Regions from separate parts of the Yoonia sp. MH D7 genome, predicted to be linked through region 2. Evidence: riboswitches for the same ligand, from Rfam matches in the RefSeq annotation. Region 2 holds a riboswitch; the other holds the start of a gene.
What was found. Region 2 has a riboswitch for thiamine pyrophosphate ahead of thiB (thiamine ABC transporter substrate binding subunit). Riboswitches for the same ligand answer to the same signal wherever they lie in the genome.
Positions count from the first base shown of each region.

Region 1: linked by a shared signal. The riboswitch ahead of thiD (bifunctional hydroxymethylpyrimidine kinase/phosphomethylpyrimidine kinase) and the one ahead of thiB (thiamine ABC transporter substrate binding subunit) in region 2 are both predicted to bind thiamine pyrophosphate.

Region 1 covers NZ_JBTJCF010000001.1:134,579-146,458, reverse strand. The annotation lists gene ACXLHR_RS00710 (IS110 family RNA-guided transposase) at 1-761, shown strand, start outside; partial or broken gene ACXLHR_RS00705 (IS3 family transposase) at 909-1,093, opposite strand; gene ACXLHR_RS00700 (IS110 family RNA-guided transposase) at 1,110-2,162, opposite strand; partial or broken gene ACXLHR_RS00695 (IS3 family transposase) at 2,357-2,716, opposite strand; partial or broken gene ACXLHR_RS00690 (DUF6152 family protein) at 2,887-3,156, opposite strand; gene ACXLHR_RS00685 (patatin-like phospholipase family protein) at 3,553-4,554, opposite strand; gene ACXLHR_RS00680 (hypothetical protein) at 4,736-5,047, opposite strand; gene ACXLHR_RS00675 (glyoxalase superfamily protein) at 5,524-5,718, opposite strand; TPP riboswitch at 6,246-6,343, shown strand; gene thiD (bifunctional hydroxymethylpyrimidine kinase/phosphomethylpyrimidine kinase) at 6,409-7,212, shown strand; gene ACXLHR_RS00665 (FAD-dependent oxidoreductase) at 7,205-8,185, shown strand; gene thiS (sulfur carrier protein ThiS) at 8,175-8,372, shown strand; gene ACXLHR_RS00655 (thiazole synthase) at 8,376-9,137, shown strand; gene ACXLHR_RS00650 (thiamine phosphate synthase) at 9,134-9,730, shown strand; gene ACXLHR_RS00645 (ThiF family adenylyltransferase) at 9,727-10,689, shown strand; gene ACXLHR_RS00640 (ABC transporter substrate-binding protein) at 10,714-11,661, shown strand; gene ACXLHR_RS00635 (TenA family protein) at 11,658-11,880, shown strand, end outside.
Region 2 covers NZ_JBTJCF010000001.1:2,982,980-2,994,859, reverse strand. The annotation lists gene petA (ubiquinol-cytochrome c reductase iron-sulfur subunit) at 50-610, shown strand; gene ACXLHR_RS14870 (cytochrome b) at 623-1,960, shown strand; gene ACXLHR_RS14865 (cytochrome c1) at 1,972-2,826, shown strand; gene ACXLHR_RS14860 (thiamine ABC transporter ATP-binding protein) at 2,894-3,589, opposite strand; gene ACXLHR_RS14855 (thiamine/thiamine pyrophosphate ABC transporter permease ThiP) at 3,576-5,102, opposite strand; gene thiB (thiamine ABC transporter substrate binding subunit) at 5,078-6,064, opposite strand; TPP riboswitch at 6,101-6,198, opposite strand; gene aroC (chorismate synthase) at 6,336-7,442, shown strand; gene ACXLHR_RS14840 (HD domain-containing protein) at 7,505-8,083, shown strand; gene ACXLHR_RS14835 (DMT family transporter) at 8,066-8,956, opposite strand; gene ACXLHR_RS14830 (HU family DNA-binding protein) at 9,049-9,336, opposite strand; gene ACXLHR_RS14825 (AMP nucleosidase) at 9,471-10,940, opposite strand; gene ACXLHR_RS14820 (adenine deaminase) at 10,937-11,880, opposite strand, start outside.

The sequences.
Region 1 (11,880 bases), 2.8 Mb from region 2:
ACAAAGCCTTTGAAGCGACACTTGGGAAGGTGTTACCATTGGTCAAGGTAAATCCTTTGCAGGCGCGCCGTTTTGCGCAGGCCCATGGTACGAGAGCTAAGACTGATGCAGTCGATGCTCGAATGTTGGCGCTTATGGGCGCGGCATTTAATCTTGAACCACAAGTGCCTCTCCCGAAAGAAGCAATTGACCTCAAAGACTTGCATGTTGCGCGGGCTGGGTTGGTCAAGGATCGCACCAGATTGCGCAACCGTGCTCAAATTCAGGGGTTATCTCTCCTGAAACGCCAAACCAAAGCGCGTCTCACGCTAGTGGAACGCCAGATCGTTGAGTTGGACGCCGAGATAGCAGCGCTGATCCAGGCGCGGGAGAGCACCGCACGTACGCATGATATTTTGCGTTCCATGCCCGGTGTCGGCGCTGTTTCTGCTGCCGCAATATTGACCCTGATGCCCGAACTCGGCACGCTAGATCGCAAACAAGTGGCCAGCCTGGCTGGTCTCGCCCCCATCACACGCCAGTCTGGATTATGGCAGGGCAAAGCGTCCATCGGAAGCGGGCGCAAGCCCTTGCGCGATGCCCTTTACATGCCCGCATTAGTCGCCATGCGCTGGAACCCAGACCTCAAAGCAAAATACGAACACCTACGAGACGTGGGAAAACCCGCCAAGGTCGCAATTGTCGCTATAATGCGGAAGCTAATCGAAATCGCAAATGCACTTGTCAAAGCTAATCGCAAATGGACACCAAAAACCGCTTGATCAAGACGGATACTCTCGACTTACAACAATGACCGCCCGAATATGGGCATCGGCGGCATCACACCCGCACAGAAACTAAAAATGGCCGCGTAAGTTCTACAGCCGCACCCCGTTAAAAATGGGGGGATTACCACCCCAAGTGCTCGTTTAAGCCACCTTGCGTTCGAAGGCGACCGGGCTTTTCCAACCCAATGCTGAGTGGCGGCGTCGCGGATTGTAGAAGCCATTGATGTATTCGAAGATGGCATCTCAGCCTTTCTGCGGGTTTCCCATGTATCGCGCCAGATCAATTCCGCTTTGATGGTTTTGAAGAACGTCTCAACAGCCGCATTGAAGCTCCTATATTCGTCAAGTTGCGATTTGATCTGTTTTCGATACACAGAGCTGGCTGTAGATTTCGCGGACGATGTAGCGTTTCAGGCATCGAATTATCTCGCTTTTGCTCTTCCCGTCTTTCGTGCGTTTCTTGACATATGCAAGTGTCGGTTGGTGGCTTCGCATTCTAACGATAGCAACACGATAGAGTGCTGCGTTGGCCTGTCGATTGCCGCCTCTGTTTAACCGGAAGCGGTGTGTTTTGCCGCTGGAAGCTGGGATTGGGCAAACACCGCAGAGCTTTGCCAATGCTGCTTCCGAACGGATGCGCGTTGGGTCGCCGCCAACGAGGATTAGCATCTCTGCGATTGTCAGTGTTGCTATCCCATGAGATACCATCAGGTCTGGTGTGCGTTCGGTGACAAGGCGTTCCAGTTCCTTGTCGTGGGCAATAATTTCTTCATGCAGCCACAGCCACCGGCGCGCCAATGCCCGCATGGCGGCTTTTGCTGAGGCCAATGGCGTGTCGATATCGCCAGGCCGAAAGGCCGCAATATGCCGGATCAACGCGACTTTCCCTCGAATTGGATCCAGTGTTTCCCGAAGATCAGCAGGTGCATTAATGATCAACGTCTTCAGCGTTACCATCGCCTGTGAGCGTGATTTAACGCCAGTATCGCGTGCAATCTTCAAATGTCTGATCATTTCGGATGACCCTGTTTGTGTCTTGGGTCGCGCTGTTGCCTGCCCAGAAAGAACGGATCGTGCAGCGCCCTCTGCGTCCAAACTGTCTGTTTTACCTTGCGTGTATCGCAGCTGTCGGTTTGGTCGTGTGACCTCAATGACATTGTGGCCTTGAGCCAACAAAGACCGGGATAGGCCCGCACCATACGAACCAGTCCCTTCGATTCCGAATGCTAGAACGCCCCCAAAAGACTGTGACCAGCGTTCCAGCTCCAAATACCCTTTGGGATTGGTGGGTATAGATAATGCGGCCAAACGGGTGCCTTGCGTATCGATTGCGACGGCAACATGTGTTGCTTTGTGTGTGTCGATGCCAATAATGATTGGATGTGTAGTCTTCATGATGCCCTCATTGCTAAGAATGCCCAGGCACCGATCCGAGGGGACAGGACTGTGATGGTACGCTGACCGTCAGGCTCCTATAAAGTCACATCTCGCCCGTTGCCGGGGCGACTTGACGGTCGACACGTCAACGCAATGACACGCAGTCAATCGTAGCATGGGTCAGGCCATCAAGCCGCAATACCATACTCACAGTCATAGCAATTTCCCTTTCCACTCATGGACACTTTGAAGCCGTGCTGTCTCAGGATTTTTTGATAGTCGTGCGAACAGTATTGCGACCCGCGATCCGTGTGATGGATGCAGCCCTTTGGCGGCGCTCGGAAGGCGATGGCCATGTTCAATGCCCGGATCGCCAGGTCCCGCTTCATCCTGTTGCTCACCGCCCAACCGATCACGCGCCTTGAATGCAGGTCCAGTATTACAGCGAGATACAGCCATCCTTCGCGCGTCCGGATATACGTGATGTCACCGGCCCATTTCTGGTTTGGTTGATCAGCCGTGAAGTTACGATCCAGCAGGTTTGGCGCAATGTTGAACTTATGATTGCTGTCCCCCTCTCGGCAGATTGCTTTGCAATCGCCTGCCGGGCAGTACGCTCTGTTTGGCGGTGCTCTAGCTCAATCACACCGCTATCGTCAAAGGTGCTGTGGCGCGAAGCCACAACGCCATTTTCAAATGTGATCTCGCTCATATAGCAAGTGGTCGGATCTGTGCGATCAGGTGAACCAGTAATCGAAATTTTATTGCCGATTTCAAACATATCGGTGGTCCATCCGTTACGCTTGAGCAAAGAACCTGATTGCAATTCGCACCGCAGGTTCAGGACCTCGCCGTTGGCATCCGTTGAATCGAAATACACGTAGGCGTGCGGATTCACGAGGCGGACACGCGTAATTTCACCTGAAAGCTCAATTGTTGTGCTGGTGTCAAACTGCCCGCCGCTACCGTGGTGTGCAAATGCAGGCAACGGCGATGCCAAAAGCGCCGACATGATGGCGGCGTTGCGTAAATATGTCATTTTTATTGACCCTTTGGTGTGTTTTTGAATGGTTCATTGGGCAACCATCGAACTTGATTGGGAGTGATCCGTGGCGTTAATGCACGTTTAGAAGCTCACCGACGCTTTTCGACAATCGGGGTCATGCAGTGTCTTTTCCTGTCGATAAGGTGTTGGTGCTAGGCGAGCGACCACCAAGGCCGGCACCTAACTCATATACGTGCCAATACATCGGTTTCCGTCGCACTGATCCGTTCGACGATTAGCACTACCGTATCGCGCCAAGCAGCCTGGATGTCCGGCACGGACCGTGTCCGCTATGTATAAGATGTAGAGTATTGCCGCCTGCCTTATGCGAGAAGTACTCCACTTATCTGGCCGCGCGTCGCCTTAACCACCCCACAATAAACCGGACAAAGCGCGCTCTTGGCCATGCGCATACATCGCGGCCATATAGGTGGCTGAAAACCGGTCACTTGGCTCGTAAATGATGCCACTGTCGGTACTCACGCTGGTGACTGAAAAACCAAGTCCATGGCTTTGCGCAAGAAGGCGTGCGATATTAACCGACGAGGCCGCGTTAGAGCGGACCATCGCCGTCATCGCCTGCTGTGAAATCCCCAGCACCGTGTCCGAACTCTCTTGCGGTGCGGGATCGAGGGTATTGTTCACGATCACATAGGCATGCCCGTCGCGCGCCGCATCCGAGTTGACCGTAAAGGCGGCTGGGGGTGTTGCCAGAAACTGCATTTGCACGCCGCCATCAACATGTGTTTCTGTAGTGGTTCCTTCCCCCGCTGCGAAGCTGATTTTGACAGGTGGGAACAGCCCAGGCAGGGCACCTGACGCACGGATCACGGCGCGGAACAGATCGTATTGTCTGGCCTGTGCAATGGCCCCCATGTTCCAAACGACAGCCTCCGAGTTTCCTAAGTTCGCTGTGACCACAAAGAGCCTGCCACCAGCAGCATGCTTTTGGCCAACCCTATCCAAAAACCTGTTAGGGGCATAAAATGCGATCAGATCTGCAAGGGGTTCGGTATCGTAAACGCTATCGCCTGTGACGGCCGAAAACCAACGCACCTTCATAAGGTCGCTGGCGTCATTGTCGAGAAACATATGCTGTAACGCATCATCGCCTTCCGCTCCGGCAAAGGCCATTGGCGCAATTAGCGCACCTGTCGAGACCCCGGTTACAATGTCGAAATCAGGCCGTTTTCCCGTTTTGGACCAACCTGAAAGAGCGCCAGCGCCGAAGGCTCCGTCTTCGCCGCCACCAGATAGCGCCAGTATTTGAGGCTTTTCTGTAAGGCGCGATAGGTTCAGGTGTTGCGCCCAAGTCACCACATCGGCATCGGCAAAGAAGCGAAAGCCGACGAGGGGATCCGCCACGGGAGGCGACGATACTGTGGCAACGACGTCGGTTGGTTGACTCGCGCAGGCTGGAAGTACAGAGGCGGCAGTCAAGCCAAGTAGCATGCGCCTTCTGGTGAGGCTTGGGATGGTGTGCGTGTTCGACTGCATGAGTTGGGTCGCCTTTAATTCGTGGCCTGTGCGTGTTTGATCACGTCGCTTAGTTTGATGGTCGTGCTTGCGCAGGCGCAAAATTTTCCAGCGTCTGACCAACAAAGTCCTGCGTGATCGCTGGATTTTCCGTTCGCAGACAAAATGTGATTGCTGCCACATCTGGCCGTTCCGGGCGCGCACCCTGGGTGGGCTCTGGCATACAGGACTTCAGCGCTGCCTCGGAGACGCCAAGTGCGGCGGCAATGTCTACGACGGGAAGGCCTGGAGGTGGACCGCTTTGCGCGATTGCCGCCATTGGGAGGACGAGAGCAGTAAATGTGAATCCGAGGATCAGGTTTTTAGAAAAAGTCGTGTTCATATTTGCCTCATGTTCTTTCTGCCCCTAAATGCTGGGGTCGAGTATTATACAGAGAGGGTCTGGATTTCCGTCGAAGTGATTTGGAAAAACACGTGCTTGGCCGCAAATGGGTTGGATCGCCGGCGGCGAGTGTTAGTGCTGTATGGCACGAGGGTTCGCTGGAACATGCGTACGACTCATGTGTGGTAGAAAGCAGAGGGCCACCCGATACAGGTATTTTCACAATTAACCCGGCACCTGATACAATCAGCTCGACCCTATCCAGTGAGCATTGGACCAGTCGCAGCTGCCATGTTAAATTCGATGTCGTTGCGGGTATCGAAGGTTAAATTTTTAATAGTGGACTGACACACCCTAGTCGCGGAATTTCAAGTGAGGTCACAAAATATTGCTGATTTCAACCTGTAGTAGTTTCAAAACCCTCAAACAACCTAAAGTGCGTTGTCATCGGATTTTTCAAACAATAGGGATTAAGGTCACACGCCAGAGATGTTTATGATCAAGTGGGGCATTCCGTCTGACATTTCGCGTGACGGCAAACTGCCAAGCTCCACAACGCACCTGACATGGCTGCGCATGTTGGAGACGCTTTCGAATCGCACTTTATCGTCAGGTTTGTTCAACTTTAGTGAAACCTGCGTGTTTTGACTGGCTTTCGGAAAGGCTACGATTCACTCCGCGAAAGCCTGCCCCAGATATTACCCTCGTACCTGATCGCTCTGATGGAAAGACTGCAGCTCGGCCCATCTTAGCTTGGCTTGCCGCGTATTCTATTCTCGCGCTGCGTTCTAGTGAGCCACGTTTCGTTTATAAAGCGTGGCAACGTCGCACGTCTGCTTTTCTAAAGGTAAATCTAAGTTTTGCACTTGAGGCGAAAGTCCGCAATCCGCCCTCATCTACGCTGATCAGCAACTACAGTTTCATGTTGGGCTCCCATTTCACTTTTCATGGGTTCCGCAGTGCGTTCAAAACGTTGCACCACCGTAGCGCCGTTTTTTCTGGAACGCAAAAAACCACCCGAGAGGACCTGTTAACCTGTTGATTGTATTTATAGGTTGTCGGCTGCAAGCGAACGCAACCGCCGTGACCTACCTGATCTGCATTGTCTCATTTAGGTTAACCACAGCAGTAATCCATCGCAACTCACAGTTACTCCCGCCACCCGATTTGACATAGTTTAGATTCGCAGCTAGCTCTTAGTCATCCGTTGGGGTGCCATTATGGCTGAGAGGCGAAAGCTGACCCATCGAACCTGATCCGGGTCATTCCGGCGTAGGGAACGGAGAAAAAGCTGTGAACCCTTACAGCCGTATACCCTCCGTTTTTCTATGCTTTGGCCCTTTTTTTGAATGGGGCTATCTATGGTTTTTCAAGCGTTGACGATTGCAGGATCCGACAGTGGCGGTGGCGCGGGGATTCAGGCTGATCTCAAAACATTCAGCGCATTGGGCGTTTATGGTGCTAGCGTCATAACCGCGATCACCGCGCAGAACACCCGTGCGGTGATGGCGGTGGAGATACTCACCCCTGCAATGGTCCGCGCCCAGATGGATGCTGTCTTTGACGATCTGACGATCAACGCGATCAAAGTTGGCATGTTGGGCAGCGCCGAAACGATAAACGCGGTCGCAAACGGTTTGGTGCGCTGCGCGGTCCCGGTGGTGCTCGATCCGGTGATGGTGGCTAAATCGGGCGACGTGTTGTTGGCGGATGCTGCAGTTGTGGCACTGCGCACACGGATGTTGCCACTGGCAGACCTTGTGACCCCCAACTTACCAGAAGCTGCACAGTTGCTAGACGCACCGGAGGCCGCGAGTGAGGCCGAGATGCTTGAGCAAGGCCGCGCCCTGCTGGCATTAGGGCCGCGTGCCGTTTTGATGAAAGGTGGACACGCGTCTGGCACTGAATGCGTTGATCTATTGATCACCGCGCAAGATGTGCTGCGACTGTCTGCGCCGCGCCATCCGACGCACAACACCCACGGCACCGGATGTACGCTGTCAGCAGCCATTGCGGCAAAGTTGGCCCGCGGCATGCTGTTGCCCGAGGCAGTGCAGGCCGCTCATGCCTATCTGCAGAACGCTATAGCAGCCGCAGACCAGCTGAACATCGGTAGCGGCAACGGCCCCGTCCACCATTTCCACGCGGTGTGGCGCGATGAGTGATGTCACGATTATTGGCGCAGGCGTTGCAGGTCTTTGGGCCGCGCATTCCTGTCTAAAGCGTGGCCTACGCCCGCGTGTCATCGATCGCACCGGCTTGCCGGGGCCGCATGGGTGTTCGTGGTGGGCGGGCGGTATGCTGGCTGCGGAGTGCGAAGGCGCGACTTCGGAGCTGCCCGTGATCACATATGGACGCAAGGCAGCAGCCCTGTGGCAGGAAGTCACCCGCGTCACCGCCCAAGGCACATTGGTGCTGACACCTGCGCGTGACCACGCCGAACTGGACCGTTTTGCCGCGCGCACCCACGGGCACATCACCTGCGACAGCGAGGCAATTTCCGCGCTTGAGCCTGACCTTGAAGGGCTCCACCGGCGCGGTCTGTTCTTTGAGCAAGAGGCGCATCTGGACCCGCGACAGGCGTTGTCAGACCTGACACACATGCTCACCACATCAGGCGTAAGTGTCGAAACTGGCACAGTCACGCCCGACGATCTGGAAGGGCCCGTGATCGACTGTCGTGGTTTAGCTGCACAGGGTGATCTGCCCGGCCTGCGCGGGGTGCGCGGTGAAATGATCATTCTGCGCTCGGACGAGATCACCTTGTCGCGGCCCATCCGCCTGCTGCATCCACGCCATCCGCTTTATGTCGTGCCCCGCAAGGGGGGCTTGTTCATGCTGGGCGCAACACAAATCGAAAGTGCAGCGCGCGGCCCCGTGACCGTCCGCTCGGCTTTGGAACTGCTGTCAGTCGCCTATGCGCTCGACCCGCGCTTTGCCGAGGCCGAGATCGTCGAAACAGGAGCGGACCTGCGCCCCGCCTTTCCCGATCATGTGCCGCGCATCATTCGGCGAGGGCGTATTTTGCATCTTAACGGACTGTTCCGACACGGATTTCTGATGGCTCCCGCATTGGCAGAACAGGCGGCAGAGTTTCTTTTAACAGGCAATATGGGGGATTTGATCCATGAAGATTGAGGTAAACGGCGACCAGCACGAAGTGACTGCTACGCATCTGGATACCGCGTTGGTCGAATTGGGCTGGGGCGACGCGCGGGTGGCGACCGCCCTTAACGGCACTTTTATTCCCTCAGCTGCGCGCGATGGCACACCGCTTTCATCTGGCGACCAGCTTGAGGTTTTGACCGCAATGCAGGGGGGGTGAACCATGCGTGATTTCTATGGCGTGGCACTGACAACCCCCATGATGTTGGGCTCTGCGCGCTATCCCTCGCCCACCGTGATGGAAGCGGCGTTCCGCAGCAGCGGCGCGTCGGTTGCAACGGTATCGCTACGGCGCCAGCGCGGCGCAGGGCAAGCGTTCTGGGATATGGTGCGCGGACTTGGCGTACACCTCTTACCCAACACCGCCGGATGTCATTCCGCTCGCGAGGCGATCACCACGGCACAAATGGCGCGGGAGTATTTCCAGACCGACTGGATTAAACTTGAGGTGATCGGCCATGCCGACACTTTGCAACCTGATCCGTTCGGATTGTTGGAGGCGGCAGAGGCATTATGCGCCGACGGTTTCAAGGTGTTCCCCTACACCACCGAAGACCAAGTTCTGGCGGCCAAATTGATTGATGCGGGCTGCCGTGTGCTGATGCCCTGGGGCGCGCCTATCGGATCGGGGATGGGCCTGAACAACATCCACGGCTTGCGCACGCTGCGCGCAGCATTTCCCGATATCCCGATGGTAATTGACGCAGGACTTGGCCTTCCTAGTCACGCCGCTCAGGCGATGGAATTGGGGTTTGACGCTATCCTGCTCAACACTGCGGTTGCAGAGGCCAACGACCCCGCCGAAATGGCCCGCGCCTTTGCATTGGCGGCGCAGGCGGGTGCCTTGGCGGCTGTATCAGGTCCGATGGGTCAACGTGACATGGCGGTCCCCTCCACCCCTTTGATTGGAAAGGCATGGCTATGAACTTACCCCGCTTTTACCCTGTATTTGACAGTGCGGACTGGGTCGGCAGAGCCGTCAAGTTGGGCGTGCGACTGGTGCAACTGCGTATCAAGGAGCAGCCAGAGCCGGAGCTACGTCAAGAAATCACCGCTGCGCTAGCCCTGTGCCGCCGCTATGGCGCGACGCTGGTGGTCAATGATCATTGGCAACTCGCGATGGAGCTGGGGGCCGACTGGTTGCATCTGGGGCAAGAGGATCTGGATAGCGCTGATTTGACAGCTATACGCCGCGCTGGTCTGAAATTGGGAATTTCGACGCATGACCGCGCAGAGCTGGACCGCGCACTGGCACTAAACCCTAACTATATCGCCCTAGGGCCAGTCTATCCGACCATCCTAAAGAAAATGAAATGGACCGAGCAAGGTCTTCACCGATTGACCGAATGGAAAGCCGTAATCGGGGATATTCCACTATGCGCCATCGGCGGCATGTCAGTCGAACGCGCGCCCGGAGCCTTTGACGCGGGGGCCGACACGGTGGCCGCCGTGACGGATATCACGCTGAACCCTGATCCTGACGCCCGCCTCCGCGCATGGCTTGAGGTAACGCAATGAACCGCTATGCCCGTCAGATTGTATTGCCTGACGTGGGTCCCGAAGGACAGGATTGCTTTCGCGGTGCCCATGTTCTGGTGCTCGGAGCCGGCGGGCTCGGCGTGCCGGTGCTGCAATATCTTGTGGGGGCCGGTGTGGGCACAATCACGGTGATTGACGGCGACACCGTGGGCGAGAGCAATCTGCACCGTCAGCCGCTGTACCGGATGCAGGACATCGGCCAACCCAAGGCGCAAGCCGCCGCCGCAACGCTGGCAGCCCTGAACCCCGATGTCTCCCTGCGCCCGCTTGTGGACTGGTTGACGCCCGCGAATGCGCCGGACTTTGTGGCGGCGGCTGATGTGGTTCTTGATTGCGCCGATACCTTTGCGGCAAGCTTCACCTTATCTGACACGGCTTTTGCCACTGCCAAACCCCTGATCTCGGCCTCGGCCTTGGGAATGACTGGTTATGTGGGCGGATTTTGCGCCACGGCTCCATCCTTGCGGGCGGTGTTTCCTGACCTGCCCCGCAGCGCCGCAACCTGTGAAACCGCAGGTGTCTTGGGGCCAGTGGTTGCCATGATTGGGGCCATGCAGGCGCAAATGGCTTTGGCCGTTCTGCTTGATCTGTCGCCCACACCGCTGGGCCAAATGATGATACTGGACGCAGCACGCTGGCGCATGTCGGGTTTTCGCTTTGACACAGCAACCGAGCCTGAGCATCCCGCGCCCTTCATCGCAGAAGGTCAGATCACACCAGATGATCTTGTGATTGACCTTCGAACCGAAGCCGCCGCCCCGTTCCGCGCATCCGCCCTGCATCTGTCGTCCGATGCTTTCGCGGAATACGCACTACCAACGTCCGAGACACGGATCGTACTGGCCTGCCGCACCGGATTACGAGCGCATCATGCCAGCACGGCCTTACGCAATCGCTGGGCGGGGCAGATTGCCTTGCTGGCGATCACTGATCTTTAACCTGAACCCCATCTGGAGCCATTCGTGAAACATCTTCTCATTCCCATCGCCCTTGCCTTCTTGGCAACACCTGCAATTGCCCAAGACCGTCTGACCGTCATGCTGGACTGGTTCATCAACCCCGATCACGGGCCGATCATTCTGGCCCAAGAGTTGGGCTATTTCGAAGACGCCGGTCTGGAGGTAGAGCTTGTCACCCCAGCTGACCCCAATGACCCTCCGCGTATGGTGGCGGCAGGTCGCGTCGATCTGGCGGTAAGCTATCAAGCCGAACTGCACCTGAATCGCCGCGAAGGGCTTGATCTGGTGCGCGTTGGCACCTTGATTGAAACCCCGTTGACCTGTCTTGTCGTGCGCGCGGATGGTCCTGTGAAATCTATCGCCGATCTGGCGGGGCGCAAGGTCGGCTTTGCCGTAGCAGGTGTTCAAGAGATGCTGCTCAAGGCAATGCTGACCAACAGTAATGTCCCCCTGAAAGACGTGGAACAAATCAATATCGGCTGGTCCATTTCGCCTGCCCTGATGTCTGGTCAGGTGGATGGCGTCATCGGTGCATTCCGGAATTTCGAATTGAACCAGATGGATATCGAAGGAATTGCAGGGCGCTGTTTCTATCCCGAAGCCGAAGGCGTCCCATCCTATGACGAATTGATCTATGTGGCCCACGCGCAGGATCTGAACCGTGACAAGATCTCACGTTTTCTGTTGGCCACCGAACGCGCAGCCACCGACATCCTGAATGACCCACAAGCGACAGGCGAGGTGTTTTTTGCCTCTGACGCCGAGTTGCGTAACGAACTCAACACGCGTGCATGGGGCGATACATGGCCGCGTTTTGCCACCCGCCCTGCAGCAGTCGACCAAGGACGCTATGACCGCTTCGAGGCGTTCCTGATCGCGCAAGGCGCTGTAGACACGGCCATCCCTGCCGCCGATCTGGTGGTTGATGTCACCGCCGAGGTGACACCGTGAGCGCCCCCGACTATGGCCACGCCTTTGCGCTATGGCGCACAGGTGCAGCACGCGATTGGGATAACTATACGCGCCACGCCTTTGTCGAAGCCTTGGCCGACGGATCGCTTCCGCAAGAAAGTTATCTGCACTATCTACGACAGGACTATGTATTTCTGATCCACTTTGCCCGCGCGTGGGCGCTGGCGACGGCAAAGGCAGAAACGTTGGATGAAATGG
Region 2 (11,880 bases):
TTGATTTTTCGTGTGGGTCGACGGGCCCCAACCACCGGAGATGCACCTCGTGTCACATGCAGAAGACCATCAAGGCACTCGCCGCGACTTTATTTACTATGCAACCGCAGGTGCGGGTGCAGTAGTTACAGGCGCGGCTGTTTGGCCCCTCGTAAACCAAATGAATCCATCCGCGGATGTCCTAGCGTTGGCTTCTATCCGCGTTGACGTCAGCGCTATTGACCCGGGAACACAGCTAACCGTGCTGTGGCAGGGTAAGCCGGTATTTATCCGCGCCCGCACAGAGGACGAAATCGCAGCCGCTCGCGCCGTTGATATGTCCGAGTTGCCCGATCAACGTGCAGAGAATGAAAACGCTGTTGTCGGTGCGGATGCATCTGATGAAAACCGCGCCCTGTCCGAGGACGGTGTCTGGTTGGTTCAGATGGGCATTTGCACGCACCTTGGCTGTGTACCTTTAGGTGAATCCGGTGATTTTGGCGGTTGGTTCTGCCCATGTCACGGTTCACACTACGACACATCCGGTCGTATTCGCAAAGGCCCTGCACCGCGCAACCTTCTCATTCCTGTTGCGTCCTTCGTGGACGAAACAACAATTCAACTCGGTTAAGGAGAGCAGAATATGTCTGGTATTCCCCACGACCATTATGAGCCGAAGTCGAACTTCACCAAAGGTGTTGAATCCCGTCTTCCGATCATCAGCCTGCTTTACAGCACGCTAACCGCCCCGACCCCGAAAAACCTTAACTGGATGTGGATCTGGGGCATTGTCCTTGCTTTCACACTTGTTTTGCAGATTGCGACAGGTATCGTGCTGGTCATGCACTACACGCCGCACGTTGATATGGCGTTCACCTCTGTTGAACACATCATGCGTGACGTTAATGGCGGGCATATGCTGCGCTATTTCCACATGAATGGCGCATCACTGTTCTTCTTTGCTGTTTATGTTCACATGTTCCGCGGCCTTTACTATGGCTCTTATAAAGCGCCACGCGAGATTACTTGGATCATCGGCATGTTGATTTATGTTCTCATGATGGCTGCTGGTTTCTTGGGTTATGTTCTTCCATGGGGGCAGATGTCCTTCCACGGGACGGCCGTTATTACAGGTCTATTTGGCGCGATACCATTCATCGGTGAATCGCTTCAGACTTGGTTGCTTGGTGCGGGCGCCGTTGGCCAACCTGCATTGAACAGATTCTTCTCGCTGCACTATTTACTGCCGTTCGTCATTGCTGGTCTTGTGATCGTGCACATCTGGGCGTTCCACCACACAGGCAACAACAACCCGACTGGTGTTGAAGTGCGTCGCGGCAGTGTTGATGAAGCCAAAAAAGACACACTGCCTTTCTGGCCCTACTTTGTGATCAAAGACCTGTTCGCCTTAGCTGTTATCCTGGCTATCTTTATGGCGGTTGTCGGCTTCATGCCGAACTACCTTGGTCATCCTGACAACTATACTCCGGCAAACGCGCTGGTCACCCCATCGCACATCGTTCCAGAATGGTACTTCCTGCCATTCTACGCGATCTTGCGGGCCTTCACCGCTGACGTCTGGGTTGTTCAGATCGTTAACTTCCTCAGCTTCGGCATTATTGATGCCAAGTTCTTTGGTGTGTTGGCGATGTTTGGCGCTATCTTTGTGATGGCACTGGCACCTTGGTTGGACACATCATCGGTTCGCTCTGGTCGGTTCCGTCCGATGTTCAAGTGGTGGTTCGCCCTACTGTCAGTCGACTTTGTTGTGCTTATGTGGGTCGGCGCGATGCCAACGGATGGTATCTACCCGTACATTTCTTTGCTTGGCGCAACATATTGGTTTGCATACTTCCTTGTCATCCTTCCGCTTTTGGGTGTGATCGAGAAGCCGCTGACACCGCCAGCAACAATCGAAGATGATTTCAACGCGCACTACGGTCCAAAAACTGACGGCTCAACCGTCAAACCGGCCGAGTGAGGAAAGGACAAATGAAGATGTTCCGTAAACTCACCCTAGCAACTGTTCTGGCGGTTTCCGCCAGCACTGCGGTTGCTGAATCCGAAGTGCACCTCGTCGACTTCGATTTCTCTTTCGAAGGCCCGTTCGGCTCCTTTGATCAAAACCAGCTACAACGTGGCCTGAAAATCTACACCGAGGTTTGCAGTGCATGTCACGGTTTGGAACTGGTCGCATTTCGCAACCTTCATGACGAAGGCGGCCCTGCGCTACCCGAAGACCAGATGCGCGCCTATGCAGACGGTTTAGAGGTCTTTGACCCAGCACTTGACGATGGCAATGGCGATTTCCGCAATGCTACTCCTGCGGATAAATTCCCGGGTTCGGGACTTGAAGCCGCACCTGACCTGTCTTTGATGGCGAAAGCGCGCGCAGGCTTTCATGGCCCATATGGAACAGGACTAAGCCAGTTGTTTAACGGGATGGGCGGAGCTGAATATATTGCATCGCTCATGATCGGCTACGAAGAACCGCCTGCGTGCGCGCCTGAAGATTTTGAAGGCTCGTATAACGCGGCATTTGCAGCCGGCGGCTTTCCCGAAGAGTGCATCGACGAGGAGGGTCATCATATGGTACCCGGCTCTTGGATCGCGATGGCACAGCCGCTTTACGGCGAAGATCTGGACTTTGACGATGGTCATTCCAACTCAATTGAAAATGAAGCAGAAGATGTTGCTGCATTCTTGATGTGGGCGGCTGAACCAAAAATGATGGCACGCAAACAAGCTGGTTTGACCGGCGTTCTGTTCTTGTCTCTTTTGTCCGTGCTTTTGTATCTCACAAACAAGCGGTTGTGGGCGCCACACAAGCATAAGCACGAAGACTAAGATTGCCTAGACTGTTACAAAGGCCCGCCAATTTGGCGGGCCTTTTGCGTTTGTGGTGGGATGGGTTTTAACCCATTTCTCCGAGATAGTCGCGCAGGGCCGGCGGAGGATTGGCGAAAATATCAACTGTATTTACAGGTGCAAATACGAGCCCGTCAGCGACAACACAGACATTATCAGCAATGCGTTTTGTGTCTGCTGGGTCATGTGTCACCATAATCACCGCGCGACCCGCCAGTCGCGATTTCACCAAATCCAGCATTTCTTCTTTCAACCGCGGCCCAAGTGCCGCAAACGGCTCGTCCAGCAGCACGATAGGTCGCCCTGCAAGCAGTATCCTCGCCAGTGCGGCACGGCTTTGCTGCCCACCTGAAAGCCCAGCGGGTTTACGTCCACCTAGCCCTGAAAGCCCGACATCTGCGAGCACATCCTCAACATGTTTTCGTTCAGCTGCTTTCAGTTTCAGGGTCGCGCGCAGACCCAGACCAACATTATCAGCGATTGTGAGATGTGGGAAAAGATTGTTATCTTGGAATAAAATACTAACAGGCCGCTTTGCCACGGCTAGGGCATCTATACGGGTTTCATTAAAAACTATTTCCCCGGAATCTACAAGCAAGAAACCCGCGATTGCAGAAAGAAACGTAGATTTTCCCGCTCCGGACGGGCCCATCAGTGCTGTGATCGTCGCTGGCTTGATTACAATATCGGCCCGCAGTCGAAATTCGCCTTGCACCAATTCAAGCTGATCAAATGTCAACATTGCCGCGTCCTCCTTTATCGCAGATCCAGAATAATCCAAGGCTAAGCGATAGCAACAAAAGGGCTGCTCCGGCTGCTGCGTCCATTTTATATGCTCCCATCAACCTATACATCGCCAGTGGAAGGGTTTCTTGGGCGTCCCCTGCAAAAAGTGTGATCACTCCAAGATCACCCATAGAAAGTGCCGCCGCCAATCCTGCGCCAAATCCGATCGGTGCGCGCAATCGTGGTAGCATAATGCGTATAATCCAAACCGATGGGTGCAACCCGAGCGACGCACCGAGCCTGCCGAAATCTGCCTCAACTTTCATGGCAGCAGGGCTCACAGCTCGAAGCGCAAAAGGCAGCGCCAAGGTTGCGTTTGTGACTGCGGTCACCGCAAGTGCAAGCTTTGCGGGGTTAGCGAATGGGTAGATCATCAGAAACAAGCCCGTGCCAATAACCAATGACGATGCCGCAAGCGGCAGCACCCCGACCATTGCGACCATCCGCCCGCCACGCAGCGCAAGTACCAGTGTCAGCACCATGCAGATCGTCGCCGATGCTATTGCGACGAGAATCGACCGCCAGGCCGCACGCCATATCTCTGGTGGCAGCTCGGCCAACCCCGGCAATCCGCGCCATATGACCATGCCGAGTGGGAGGATCAGGAATAAAACTGCGAGGCTAATGTAAATTCCGTCATGCACAGGGCTTCCATCCCATCGCCGCACGCTGCGATCCAGCCCTGCCCCTGACATATCAGCGATACTGAATTTCCATGCCAGAATCGCCGCGCCTGCACAGATCCCGAACTGCACGGCTGCCAGCAATCCCGCCCGTCCAAGGTCAAAATCAAACCGCAGCGCCTGATAGATGGCCAACTCCACCGTCGTCGCTTGTGGCCCGCCACCTAAAGTAAGCGCTACGGCAAAACTGGTCAGGCAAATCAGGAATACCACGAGGAACGCGCTGGGAAGCACCGAGCGCAACATCGGTCGCTCAATCAGGGTCCCCACGGGTGCGCCAAGACTGGCCGCAAGCCGGAACCGCTCTGACGGGATCGAGAGCCACGATTGGAGAATAAGTCGTGTGACCAGCGGCAAATTGAAAAACACATGCGCCAGCACGACCCCATGAAAACCATAGATGTTAATCAGCGGAATTCCGGCCCAACCAAGCAAAGAGTTCACGATCCCGCCACGCCCAAACACGGCTAAAATACCAAGAACAGCCACCACGACAGGCAATAAGAAAGGCGCGCCCAACAACGTGATCAGCAAAGATCGCCCCAAAAAAGTGCGACGCGCCAATGCCCGCGCCACAGGAACGGCCAGCAGGCAGCTCAGGGCAGCCGAGACGAATGCCTGACTGATTGTAAAGCGGATGGCAGACCAGTCAGCCGCACCTAGACCAGATGTCAGGTCAGCACGAAACAGCACGGCCCCCAGCGTTCCCAACGTCAACGCAAGCACAAGCCCGGCAGCAATGCCACCGGGCCAGCGCGGCGTTATTGAGAAAGGGCTGTGCGCCATTTGTCCAGTGCCTCTGCGCGCAAAGCCAATGCATCCTCGGACGAGAAGAGCAGTGATTTGGAAGGCGTCACCAAATCATCAAAACCGTCATGCAAACCGTCTGCCGGCATAACAGCCGGGTACATCCAATTGGTTGTTGGAATGATCGATTGAAACGCGTCGGACACCATGAATGCCATGAATTGATCTGCTAATTCCGGTTGGTCTGTGCCTGCTAGTTTAGCTGCGACTTCGACTTGTATGTAGTGCCCTTCGTCAAAGAGCCACGCAACTTTACTGCCGTCATCTTCCGCAATCAGATGGTAAGCGGGCGATGTTGTGTAAGACAAAACCCCATCCGCCTCTCCCTGCAAGAAAAGTCCATAAGCCTCAGACCAGCCGGGGGTCACAGTGACAATGTTATCAGCAAGATCTGCCCAAAGCGCGAGCGCATCATCGCCGTAGGCAGCCTGCACCCACATCAAAAGGCCAAGGCCCGGAGTCGAGGAACGCGGGTCTTGAATGACCACCTTGACGTCGCTGTCTGCAAGCGCCCGCAAAGACGTTGGTGCCGTCTCTCCCTTGTTGCCAACAAAGGCGAAGTAGCCCCAGTCAAACGGTAAAAACTCTGCGTCATCCCAAGCGACTGGCAAGTTGAACTCCGCGGTCACACCGTGTGGCCCAAATAGATTGGTTTCGCGCGCGCTTGCGGTCAGGTTTGTATCCAAACCCAACACAATATCTGCATCTGTGCGTGGCCCTTCCAGTTGCAAGCGTGCCAGCAAGGCAGCACCATCACCTGCACCCACAAATTGCAGGTCACAGGCGCAGATTTCTTCAAATGCGACCTCTATCGCGGGACCAGGACCCCACTCGCTCGTAAAGCTGTCATATGTTAAGACAGTCAGCACTGGCATTTCAGCTAAGGCAGGTGTTGCCAAAGCAAATGCCGCAGCAGCTGTCAGAATGATTGGTTTTTCCATCGTATCCTCCAAATGCGACGAGCGGATTGGGGGACAGCATGATTGCCAGACCTTCCCTCCGCCGGTCTTAACCGGTTCAGGTTCAACGGGTCCGCTTGCGCATCTCAGCCAAAATGGCCCCCCGAGGTGTCACTTTGGTAGGATGAATGTGTCGGATTGGCAAGTGGGTGTCGATGTCGAGGGAAAATAGCCACAATTGTGCTGTGCGTTAGATTGCTGGGCTTTTCCAAGGAGCAACTTTACCGTATCGCGAATACAAAGGAGCATTCCCATGTCGATGAACACATTTGGCCATTTTTTCCGGTTCACTACTTGGGGCGAAAGCCACGGGCCAGCATTGGGTGCGACGATTGACGGATGTCCGCCGAACGTGCCGATTGATGCGAGTATGATCCAGCAATGGTTGAACAAGCGCCGCCCCGGCCTGAATAAGAATACGACCCAGCGCCAAGAGGCTGATGAGGTCGAGATTCTGTCAGGCGTGTTTGAAGGTGTCACGACTGGAACGCCTATTCAGTTAATGATCCGCAACACCGACCAACGATCCAAGGACTATGGTGATATCGCGAATACGTTTCGTCCTGGTCATGCAGATATTACCTATCACCAAAAATATGGTGTGCGCGATTATCGTGGCGGTGGTCGTTCGTCAGCTCGTGAAACCGCAGCGCGCGTTGCGGCGGGCGGTGTGGCACGCGAGGCGATTGCCGCCATGGCGCCAAATGTTCAGATCAGAGGCTACATGACCCAGATGGGGTCAAAGAAAATTGACCACGCCAAAGTTGATTGGGACGAGATTGATCGCAATGATTTCTTTTGCCCTGATGCTGACGCTGCGGCGGAGTGGAATAACTATTTGGCATGGCTTCGGAAAGATGATCACAACTCTGTCGGGGCAATAATCGAGGTTGTTGCACGCGGCGTGCCTGCGGGCATCGGTGCCCCAGTTTATGGCAAGTTAGACACTGATCTGGCGGCCGCTATGATGTCGATCAATGCTGTGAAAGGTGTCGAAATTGGCGAAGGTATGAATGCGGCATCTCTGACGGGCCGCGATAATGCTGACGAGATTTTCATGGGGAACGACGGGCATCCCAAGTACTCCAGCAACCACGCTGGCGGTATTCTGGGCGGGATCAGCACGGGCCAAGATATTGTAGTGCGTTTTGCGGTCAAACCGACGTCTTCGATCTTGAGCCCTCGCAAGTCGATCCGCATGGACGGATCACCGATGGAAGTTATCACAAAGGGCCGTCATGATCCGTGTGTCGGCATCCGTGCTGTACCTGTTGGGGAAGCGATGATGGCCTGTGTGATTCTTGATCACCTGCTGTTAGATCGCGGCCAAACAGGTGGCGTCAGGGGTAAAATCGGATGATGCTACGCACTGCTCTACGAGCATATCTGAATGCAAATGGGAGTGGAGATGCGGCGCACGATGTGTCGCATACAGATCGGGTCTGGGCGAATGCGAAGGTCATTTCGGGCGGCGAGGAGCCCTGTGATATGGCAGTCCTTTTGGCGTCATGTTACTTGCATGATTTGGTTTCAGTGCCGAAAGATAGCCCGGAGCGGACGCGCGCCTCTAGGTTATCGGCGCAGGCCGCGCGCCCTGCGTTGGCTGGTTTTGGATTGACTGATCAGCAGATTAACGCGACATGCCACGCTATCGAAGCGCATAGTTTTTCGGCGAATATTACCCCCGAGACCTTAGAAGCCAAAGTTTTACAAGATGCGGATCGTATCGAGGCACTTGGTGCGATTGGGATCGCGCGTTGCTTTGCGACAACAGGTGTTTTGGGTGGTGCATTGTTTCATGGTGGTGACCCATTTGGCACGGCGCGCCCGTTGAATGAAAAGGCCTATGCCGTCGATCATTTTAAGGTCAAGCTGCTCGGCTTGCCCGCGACAATGCAAACTAAAACCGGACGGATGCTAGCGCAAGATCGCGCCAATGTTTTGCGCGATTTTCTAGATCAACTGGCAAGCGAGTTAGATGTGTCAGCCAGCGGTTGGTGAGGGCTTGGGAGGCGGCTGCTTGGATATTTGCACCGCCAAAATCGCGCCGGCAATAACGGCAACGCCCAATATATCGGCCCGACCTAAGGTTTCGCCCAACAAAACCGCTGCGATTGCGACGCCGAAGAACGGGTTGAGGAAGTGGAATGTCGACGCTTTAACCGCGCCCATCCGTCCGACAAGCAGGAACCAGACCCAAGTTGCAAGTAGTCCTGGCACCAGCGTTGTGTAAAGGAAGGCCACGATCAGTTGCCAGCTCCATGTCACCTCAAATGTTTCAAATACAATGGCTGGACCAGCCAGAAGCGCGCTGCCGACGAGCATTTGCAGCCCTACGATCATAAGAACGTTGCCGCCCGAGCTTGCACCTAAGACAGCGAGTGTCGCGACTGTAAGTGAGATCACACCAAAGATGCAGAGCGCCAAACCAAACGGGTCAACCCCGCCTTGAAGCCGCGCGCCCATGATGATGCTAACTCCGATGACGCCTGCAACCAATCCTATGATACCCAGAGGTCGGATGCGCTGCCCCATGAGCAGCCAGCCCGCAAGTGCGACGAGAAGTGGCATTGTCGAGGCGATAATCGCCGCAAGCGAGGCTTGGATCGTTTGCATCGCGATGAAATTCATGCCGAGGTAGAGTGCGTTTTGACAAAGTCCGAAAATGAAAACGCCGACCCACTGTTTGCGGCTAAGCTGCATGGTTTGTCCAAGCAGCTTAGCGATGATGATACCGACGATCCCCGACACCAGAAACCGCAGGCTCAATGCCGTAAGAGGTGGTGCGTATTCGACGATGATGCGCGCCGAGGTAAACGCGGACGACCACATCGCGGCAAAGGCGAGGCCCATAAGGATTGCTTTCATGTCCATCGCACGCACCTATTTCAAATATTATGATGGTCGAGAATGCAAAAAGGCCATCCAATCTGGACGGCCTTCTTACGAATTCTATAAATCACGACTTAGTCGTTAACTGAATCTTTCAGTGCCTTCGCGATTGTCATTTTGACAACTTTGTCTGCATCTTTTTTGATTTGCTCGCCAGTGGCAGGGTTACGCACCATGCGCTCTGGACGTTCACGGCAATAAATCTTGCCAACGCCTGGAAGTGTGACCGCGCCGCCGCCGGACACTTCGCGTGTGATCAGAGTACAAACGGCATCAAGCGCTGCGCCTGCGGCTTTTTTGTCTACGCCCATATCTTCTGCAAGTGCTGCAACAAGCTGTGCTTTCGTCATTGGTTTTGCCATTTTCTGGTCTCCATCTTTTCGCCCGATTTATTGGGCCTCATGTGCGCACAGTTAACGGCATCTTGTGCCCATCCACAACGAGTGTTGCGCAAAAAAACGCCCGTTTTAGCATTTTTTTGCAGCTTTTTACGACTTCAAAGGAAAGCTGTCTCTTCAAAGCTACGCAACTTGCGGCTGTGAATCCTCTCAAGGGGCATTTCGCGTAGAATTTCCATCGCCTGAATACCGATACGAAGGTGGCTTGCGACCTGTGTTTTATAGAAATCCGAAGCCATTCCCGGCAGTTTCAACTCGCCGTGAAGGGGTTTGTCGCTGACGCACAGCAGGGTTCCGTAGGGAACGCGAAACCGAAATCCGTTGGCCGCGATTGTCGCACTTTCCATATCCAGCGCAATAGCACGAGATTGAGAGAGCCGCTGTACGGGGCCAGAGTGTTCGCGCAATTCCCAGTTTCGATTGTCGATCGTCGCCACAGTTCCGGTGCGCATGATCCGCTTCAACTCAAACCCTTGCAGTTCAGTCACGTTTGCCACCGCCGTCTCTAAAGCGATCTGGATTTCAGCTAATGCAGGGATTGGGACCCAAATAGGCAAGTCGTCGTCAAGCACGTGATCTTCGCGCAGGTAAGCGTGCGCTAGAACATAATCACCTAGCCGTTGCGAGTTGCGCAGCCCAGCGCAGTGTCCGACCATTAACCACGCATGCGGTCGCAATACTGCGATATGGTCGGTTGCGGTTTTGGCGTTTGACGGACCGACACCGATGTTGACCAATGTGATACCGCCGCCGCCCTTTCGTTTCAAATGGTAGGTCGGCATTTGCGGTAGTTTGGCAGGAGACTGCATGGGCGCGCTAGGGTCGGTGATCTCGATGTTGCCGGTACCGACAAAACTGGTGTAGCCGCTATGAGGGTCAGCCAGAACATGTCGCGCATAAGATTCGAACTCTTCAACATAGAATTGGTAGTTGGTGAAAAGCACGTGGTTTTGGAAATGCTCAGCTGCGGTGGCCGTATAGTGTGACAGTCGCGAAAGTGAATAGTCGATCCGTTGTGCCGTGAAAGGTGCGAGCGGGTGCGCGCCGTCGGGATAGACAAACCCGTTTCCGTTTACGATGCTGTCATGGGTCGTGGAAAGGTCTGGAACGTCAAAACTATCGCGAAGCGTAAAATCCAGACTGCCGTCATGGGGAACAGATATGCTCGCGTTATTCGCCACTGCAAAATGAACGGGCATTTCAGTCGTGGAAACGCCGATCACAACAGGGACACCATGGCTTTCTATGATCAGGCCGATTTGCTGTATGAGGTAATTTTCAAACAAATCGGGCCGTGTGACCGTTGTAGAATACTCACCCGGTTCTGCGACATGTCCAAATGACAGACGGGAGTCGGTTTTAGCGTGGCTTGTCGTGGTAAACCGGATCTCTGGATAATAGGCACGAATGCGAGCGTCAGGTTGGCCGCTGGTAATCGCATCGTTGAAATTTTCGCCTAAAAACTTGGTCGCCATATCATAAAGCTCTTGCAGGCGTTTGACGGCGGCGTTGGCGTCCATGTAGGTCTCGTGTGCGGGCGCATCGGGCGTCCGGATTTTGATACTCATTCAGTGTCCTCAAATAGAGACGTGATCTCAAACTTTGTCACATCAACCAAGCCCAGATCAGAAATACGTAACGCGGGTATGACAACTAACGCCAATAGCGAATGCTGCATGTAAGCGTTATTCAGGGTGCAACCGCAAGTCGCCATGGCCGCGACCATCTCATCGGCTTTTGCTGCGACCTCGGATGCGGGTCTATCTGACATGAGCCCCGCGATTGGGAGTTTAACAAGCGAAAGTTCCTGTCCGTCTTTCCAGACCGTAACGCCACCACCAACCTCGCCCAAGCGGTTCGCGGCCAAGGCCATGTTTACGCGATCTGTACCGACCACAATCATGTGGTGGCTATCGTGCGCAACTGTTGATGCGATAGCCATATCGCCAGTGTATCCAAAACCGGACACAAAGCCGTTTACGACATCGCCCGTTGCCCGATGCCGTTCGACCAATGCGATTTGACAGGTACCATTTACGCCTTCAACAATGCCATTGGTGACAGGTAAATCAGCAGTTAACGCCTCTGTCGGCGCTTGGTTTTCGACAACACCGATGACTTTGGCGGTAACTGTGTTTTTCCCGTTGGGGGCGTAGATTTCAAAATCAGTGTCGATAAGAGTTTTGCCCATATTCACAGTTTCGCGTGCGCTGTCGGGCCATGCATAGTGCGGACAGCTCACGGTGATTTTACCGTCTTTCGCCACGGTTTTGCCGCGTGCGATGACATGTTCAATCGGGAGTGTTTTTAGATCCGACGTCAGGATCATATCAGCCCGCCTGCCCGGCGTGATTGATCCCAACTCCCGCTCTAATCCAAAGTGTGTGGCCGTGTTAATTGTGGCCATTTGAAGCGCGATTAACGGGTCGCAGCCACAGTCGATTGCATGGCGCACGGCACGGTTCATATGTCCTTCATTCACAAGCGTTCCAGAGTGACAGTCATCGG